One region of the Micromonospora sp. URMC 107 genome, then DNA from elsewhere that is predicted to be linked to it. Evidence: riboswitches for the same ligand, from Rfam matches in the RefSeq annotation. Region 1 holds a riboswitch; the other holds the start of a gene.
The links. Region 1 has a riboswitch for cobalamin ahead of bluB (5,6-dimethylbenzimidazole synthase). Riboswitches for the same ligand answer to the same signal wherever they lie in the genome.
Positions count from the first base shown of each region.

Region 2: linked by a shared signal. The riboswitch ahead of ACSNN9_RS05230 (ABC transporter substrate-binding protein) and the one ahead of bluB (5,6-dimethylbenzimidazole synthase) in region 1 are both predicted to bind cobalamin.

Region 1 covers NZ_JBPQTK010000236.1:584-3,978, forward strand. The annotation lists gene ACSNN9_RS27990 (crotonase/enoyl-CoA hydratase family protein) at 1-323, opposite strand, end outside; gene ACSNN9_RS27995 (EamA family transporter) at 366-1,283, opposite strand; cobalamin riboswitch at 1,385-1,559, shown strand; gene bluB (5,6-dimethylbenzimidazole synthase) at 1,610-2,239, shown strand; gene ACSNN9_RS28005 (Rieske 2Fe-2S domain-containing protein) at 2,473-3,324, shown strand.
Region 2 covers NZ_JBPQTK010000014.1:3,821-7,215, reverse strand. The annotation lists gene ACSNN9_RS05240 (ABC transporter ATP-binding protein) at 1-839, shown strand, start outside; gene ACSNN9_RS05235 (ABC transporter ATP-binding protein) at 888-1,559, shown strand; cobalamin riboswitch at 1,622-1,801, shown strand; gene ACSNN9_RS05230 (ABC transporter substrate-binding protein) at 1,831-2,841, shown strand; gene ACSNN9_RS05225 (FecCD family ABC transporter permease) at 2,847-3,395, shown strand, end outside.

The DNA.
Region 1 (3,395 bases):
TCCAACCCGCCGGCCACCGCGTGACCGGAGATCGCGGCGATCACCGGCTTGCTGAGCGTCATCCGGGTCGGACCCATCGGTCCGTCCCCCTGCGCCTCGACCCGGTTGCCGCTCGGGGTGCCGATGGCCTTCAGGTCGGCCCCGGCGCAGAACGTGCCGCCGGCCCCCCAGAGCACGGCCACCGAGGCGTCGGGGTCGGCCTCGAAGGCGCGGAACGCGTCGGCCAGCGCCCGGGCCGTCGGCCCGTCGACCGCGTTGCGGGCCGCCGGCCGGTCCAGGATCACCGTGGTCACCGCCGTGGCGCGTTCGACGCGTACCCCCATCCGGACAGCATGCCCCCGGCGGTGCCGGCGGCGCCAGAGGTGTCAGCGCGGGTCGGGGCGGCCCGGGCGGGCCAGGGTGGCGCCCAGCGCGGCGCCGACCACGCAGGCCACCCCGGCCGCCTGCGGCCAGGCCAGCAGCTCACCCAGCAGGACCAGCCCGACCAGCGCGCCGATCGCCGGCTCCAGGCTGAGCAGGATCGCGAAGACCCGCGCCGGCATCCGCCGCAGCGCCGCCATCTCCGCCGAGTACGGCAGCACCGACGACAGCAGCGCCACCGCCGCGCCCAGCGCGAGGGTCCACGGGTCGAGCAGCGCCGTGCCGCTGCCGGCCACCCCGAACGGCAGCACGGCCAGCGCGGCGACGGCCATCCCCAGCGCGAGGCCCCGGCTGCCCGGCACCCGGGCGCTGACCGCCTTGCCGAGCAGCACGTAGCCCGCCCAGCCGACCGCGACGGCCACGCAGCACAGCAGCCCCACCGGGTCCACCCCGGTCCCGCCGAGCCCGCTGATCAGCAGCACCCCGCCGCCGGCCAGCGCCGCCCACGCCACGTCGACGAGCCGGCGGCTGCCGGCGAGCGACACCAGCAGCGGCCCGGCGAAGCCGATGGTGACCGCGACGCCCAGCGGCACCCGTTCCAGGGCCGCGTAGAAGGCGAGGTTCATCACCGCCAGGGCCAGCCCGAACGCCCCGACCAGGCCGGCGGTGCGCCAGCCCAGGCGCAGTCCCGGCCGAACCAGGAGCAGCAGGATGAGCGCGGCGAAGCCGAGCCGCAGCGTGGTCGTGCCGCCGGCGCTGGTGCTGCCGAAGAGCTGCTTGGCGACGGCCGCCCCGACCTGGGTGGAGAGCATGCCGAGCAGCATCAGCAGCGGGGGCGGTACGGCCCGGGGCTGCCCCAGCGCGACGGTCAGTCTGGTCGCCGGCCGGGCGGCCGGCAGCGGGCGGGAGGAGAGTGCGTACACCCGGACCACAGTGGCCGGGGACGGGGCGACCCGCGACCGGATTTCCACGCCCGCCGGACCGGGGCCGGCCGGACGGCGCTAGCATCCCCGACGGCACGATCATGTGAGGTGCCCCGCGCGAGCGGGGAGAATCGGGAAGCCGGTGCGAATCCGGCACGGGCCCGCCGCGGTGACCGGGGAGCCACCGTCCACGCGTACGCGCAGCCACTGGCCCGCCCGGGCCGGGAAGGCGGACGGCCAGGCGTCGATCCGGGAGTCCGAAGACCGGCCTCGCGTCCGGTGCCCGCGTCCGACGTGGCGTGGGCCGAGCGCAGCGGGAGCCTGCCTTGGATCTGTACGACGTCATCTACCGCCGCCGGGACGTACGCGCCCAGTTCACCGGGGCGCCGGTGCCCGAGGAGACGCTGCGCCGGGTGCTGGCGGCGGCGCACGCCGCGCCGAGCGTCGGCTACTCGCAGCCCTGGGACTTCGTGCTGGTGCGCGACCCGGAGCTGCGCCGTCGTTTCCACGAGCACGTCCACACCGAGCGGGACGCCTTCGCCGCGACGCTCGACGGGGAGGCGGCCGAACGGTTCGCCCGCATCAAGATCGACGGCGTCCTGGAATCGACCCTGTCGGTGGTGGTCACCCACGACCAGGCCCGGGGCGGCCCCGCCGTGCTCGGCCGGCACGCCATCGCCGACACCGGGCTCTACTCGACCTGCCTCGCCATCCAGAACCTCTGGCTCGCCGCCACCGCCGAGGGGCTCGGGGTGGGCTGGGTGTCGTTCTACCGGGAGCCGTGGCTCGCCGACCTGCTCGGCATCCCCGACGGGATCCGGCCGGTGGCGTGGCTCTGCCTCGGGCCGGTCACCCATTTCGAGCCCGTACCCGACCTGGCCCGGCACGGCTGGCGGCAGAAGCGCCCACTGGCCGAGGCGATCCACCACGACCGCTGGACGGCGCCGGAGGGCTGACCGGGCCGGCGGCGTCGGCGGGCCGACCGGGCCGGCCGGCGTCGCAGGGCTGGCTGGCCGGCGGGCACGGGAGGGCTGACCGGCCGGCCGGCGTGGGTGCGGCGGATCCGCGACCGCGGCGGGGCGGTGCCCGGCGCGTCCCGTTACGGGTCGGCGGGGGCCTCGTCACGTACCGCTGCGGATCCGTCACGGCCGACCGGTTTGCGACGGCTCCTGCCGGGAAGTCGGTACGGGTGCGAGCACTCTTGACGAAGATCGAGCAGGCATCCGGCCTGGACCGGGTCGGCGACCGGTTGCAGCGTGCCGTCCAGGCCACCCTCCGACCGCAGCGGGTCCGCGACCTGCTGCACGGCGTCTGGCTGGGCCATCCGCTGCACCCGGCGATGGTGCAGGTGCCGGTCGGCGCGTGGATCAGCACCGCCGTGCTGGACCTGATGCCGGGGCAGCGCCGGGCCGCCACCACGCTGTGCGCGGTGGGCACCGTCAGCGCCCTCCCGGCCGCGGTCGCCGGCCTCAACGACTGGGCGGCACTGGCTCGCGACCAGCGCCGGATCGGCCTGGTGCACGCCGCGTCCAACAGCGTCGGCCTGGCGTTCTACGCCGGCTCGGTGGCCGCCCGGATGACCGGCCGGCACAACCTCGGCCGTACGCTCGGCTTCCTCGGGCTCAGCGCCGCCAGCATGGGCGCGTACCTCGGCGGGCACCTGGCGTACAAGCAGGGCGCGCAGGTGAACCAGAGCATCTCCGAGCTGCACCGGATGAGCGACGGCTGGCACTCCGTCGCGGACATGTCCGCCCTGCCGGAGCGCCAGCTGATCACCCGTGAGGTCGACGACGTCTCGGTGATCCTCTACCGGCACGGCGACGAGGTCACCGTGATGCTGGAGCGCTGCCCGCACCAGAGCGGTCCGCTGGGCGAGGGCGAGGTGCAGGAGATCGACGGGCACGACTGCGTGGTCTGCCCGTGGCACGGCAGCGCGTTCCGCCTCAACGGCGGCGAGGTCGTGCACGGCCCGTCCGGCAACGACCAGCAGGTCCTGCCGACCCGCGTCGTCAACGGCGTCCTGGAGACCCGCCTCCCCTGACCCGCACTCCACCCGCCCTGCCGGCCCTCGTGCCTGCCGTCTGCCGTGCCTGCCGGTACTCCGCTGTCGAT
Region 2 (3,395 bases), on a different contig from region 1:
AGTCCGGCTGCGGCAAGTCGGTCCTCGCGCACGCCCTGCTCGGCCTGCTCCCCGGCAACGCCACCGTCACCGGTCACGCCCGCCTGCGCCCGCCCGCCGGGGCGGAGACCGACCTGGTCGGCGCCTCCGAGCGTTACCTCGCCCGCGCCGTACGCGGCCGGGCGGTCGGGCTGGTGCCGCAGAGCCCCGCCACCGCGCTGACCCCCGTGCGGACGGGCCGGCGGCTGCTGGAGGAGACCCTGCGCGCACACGGGCACACCCGGCGCGAGGCGCCCGCGGCGGCCGAGCGGGTCGCCGCCGACGTCGGCCTCGACCCCGCCGACCTCGACCGCTACCCCCACGAGCTCTCCGGCGGCATGGCCCAACGCCTGGCCACCGCCCTCGCGCTCGCCCCCGACCCGCCGCTGCTGCTCGCCGACGAGCCCACCACGGGCCTCGACCGGCCCCTGGTCGACCACACCCTCGACCTGCTGCGTCGCCGCTGCGACGCCGGCGGCGCCGTCCTGCTCATCACCCACGACCTGGCCGCCGCCCGCCGGGTCGCCGACACGGTCGCCGTCATGTACGCCAGCCGGATCGTGGAACGACGGCCCACCGCGGAATTGTTCGCGGCGCCCGCCCATCCCTACACCGCCGGCCTGCTCGACGCCCTGCCCGAACGGGCCTTCCGGCCGGTCCCCGGCCACCCGCCGATGCTCACCGACCTGCCCCCCGGCTGCGCCTTCGCCCCGCGCTGCGGCCGCGCCACCGACGTCTGCCGCACCCCGCCCGCGCCCTCGGCGGGCCCCCCGGGCCGGGTCGCCTGCCACCACCCGCTGACCCTCGGAGCGCCGGCATGACCAGCACCGCCGGAGCGCCGGCATGACCAGCACCGCCGGAGCGCCGGCATGACCAGCACCGCGCTCGCCGCCCACCACGTCACGGTCTCCTACGGCCGCCGGCGCGTCCTCGACGGCGTCGACCTGCGCGTCGCCCCCGGCGAGACGGTCGGCCTGCGCGGGCCCTCGGGCAGCGGCAAGTCCACCCTCGCCCGGGTCCTCGCCCTGCTGCACGCCCCCGAGGCCGGGCACGTCACCCTCGACGGCCACCCGGTGGCGGGCGCCCGGCACCGGCTGCCCGCCGCCGTCCGCACCCGCGTCGCGATCCTGTTCCAGAGCCCCCGCGCCGCCACCGACCCCCGGCTGGGCCTCGCCGACATCATCGCCGAACCGCTCCGCGCCACCGGCACACCCGAGGCACAGGCGCGGGCCCGGGCGGCGGAGCTGGCCGACCTGGTCGGCCTCACGCCCGACCTGCTCGCCCGCCGTCCGCACGCGGTCAGCGACGGGCAGCTGCAACGCGCCTGCCTCGCCCGCGCGCTCGTGCACCGGCCGGACTACCTGCTCTGCGACGAGGCCACCGCCATGCTGGACGCCTCCACCCAGGCGCACCTCGCGGCCGTCGTCACCGACTACCAGCGGCAGCACGCCGCCGGGGTCCTGCTCATCACCCACGACCCGGCGCTGATGGCCCGCTGGGCCACCCGGGTGGTCGACCTGCCGGCTCCGTCACAGCCCTGACCGCCCGGCAGCCGACCGTCCCTCATGGTGTTCGTCACCGTGACTTCCGGGCAAGCCGGCGGCTAGGGTGACGCTGCCGTGGTGTTCGGGAAGCCGGTGTGAGACCGGTGCGGCCCTCGCCACTGTGATCGGGAAGTCCGCGGCCCTCGTCGTAAGAGGTCACTGGGCGTCAAGCCTGGGAAGGCCGGCCACGGACGCACCTCCCCGTCAGCCAGGAGACCGGCCACGGCACTGCGATGACCCGTCCACGAGGTGTTGGAAGGCGGTCCCGATGCGCGTGCGCGCAGTGCGGCCCACCCTGTCCCGGCGCGTTGCCGCGCCCCTGTCCGTCCTCGTCGTCCTGCTCGGCGCCTGCGCCACGGACGACCCGGCCACGCCGCCGCCGGCCGCCGCCCCGGTCACGCTGACCAACTGCGGTACGCCGGTCACCGTCGCCGCCCCGCCCGAGCGGGCGGTCACCCTGAACCAGCCCGCCACCGAGATCATGCTGGCCCTCGGCCTGGCCGACCGGATGGCCGGCACGGCGTACCTGGACGACGCGATCCTGCCGGAGCACGCCGCCGCGTACGCCGCCGTGCCGGTGCTGTCGGACCGGTACCCGGCGAAGGAGAAGCTGCTGGAGGCGGCACCGGACTTCGTCTACGCCTCGTTCCACAGTGCCTTCGGCGACGAGGGCGTCGGCGACCGCGCCGCGCTCGCGGGACTCGGCATCGGCACGTACCTCTCGCCGGCCGGGTGCCCGAAGCAGCACCGGCCGGCGAAGCTGACCGTCGAGGACGTGTTCGCCGAGATCCGGGACGTGGCGGCCGTCTTCGGGGTGCCGGAGCGGGCCGAGCAGCTCATCGCCGACCAGCGGGCCCGGATCGCCACGGCCGCCGCCCGGATCGGCGGCGTACGGGACGTGTCCGTGCTCTGGTGGGACGCCGGCACCGACGCCCCGAGTGTGGGCGCCTGCTGCGGCGGCCCCAACATGATCATGTCGGCGGTCGGGGTGCGGAACGTGTTCGCCGACCTCGGCGGCGGCTGGGCCGACACCAGCTGGGAGGCGGTCGTCGACCGCGATCCCGACGTGATCGTGCTGGTCGACGCGGGCTGGGACGCGGCCGCCGCGAAGCGGGCCTTCCTCACCCGGCATCCCAGCCTGAAGGACCTGCCCGCGGTGGCCGGGCAGCGGTTCGTCGTCGTCCCGTTCTCGTCCACCTCCGCCGGGGTGCGCGTCGTGCTCGGCGTCGAGGCGCTCGCCGCGGGCGTGGCGCAGCTGCCCGCCGGGGCGGACCGCTGACCGCCGTGGCCGGCCGCACCGCCCCCGGTCCGGCCCGCCGTACCGCCCCCGCCGGGGCCCGCGCGGCCCACCCGGTCGGCCTGGCGGCGCTGCTGGTGGCGTTGCTGGCCGGGCTGGTCGTGTCGATCGGCGCGGCCGTCACCGTCGGTCCGGCCGACATTCCCGTGTCGACGGTCTGGTCGGTCGTGGCCGACCGCCTGGGGCTCCCGCACGCCGAGGTGCCGCTGCTGCGCGAGCACATCGTCTGGCGGCTGCGCCTGCCCCGGGTGCTCGGGGCCGCCGCGGTGGGGGGCGGGCTGGCGGCCGCCGGCGCCGTGATGCAGACCGTCACCCGCAATCCGCTGGCCGACCCGTACCTGCTCGGGGTCTCCTCCGGGGCGTCGCTCGGCGCGGTCGCGGTCCTCGTCCTGGGCTTCGGCGGCGGGGCCGCCGCGCTCACCGGGGGCGCCTTCGCCGGGGCGCTCGCGGCGTTCGTGGTCGTCGCCGCGGTGGCCGGCCCGCAGGCCGCCCTGGCCCCCACCAGGGTGGTGCTGGCGGGCGTGGCCGTCGCGCAG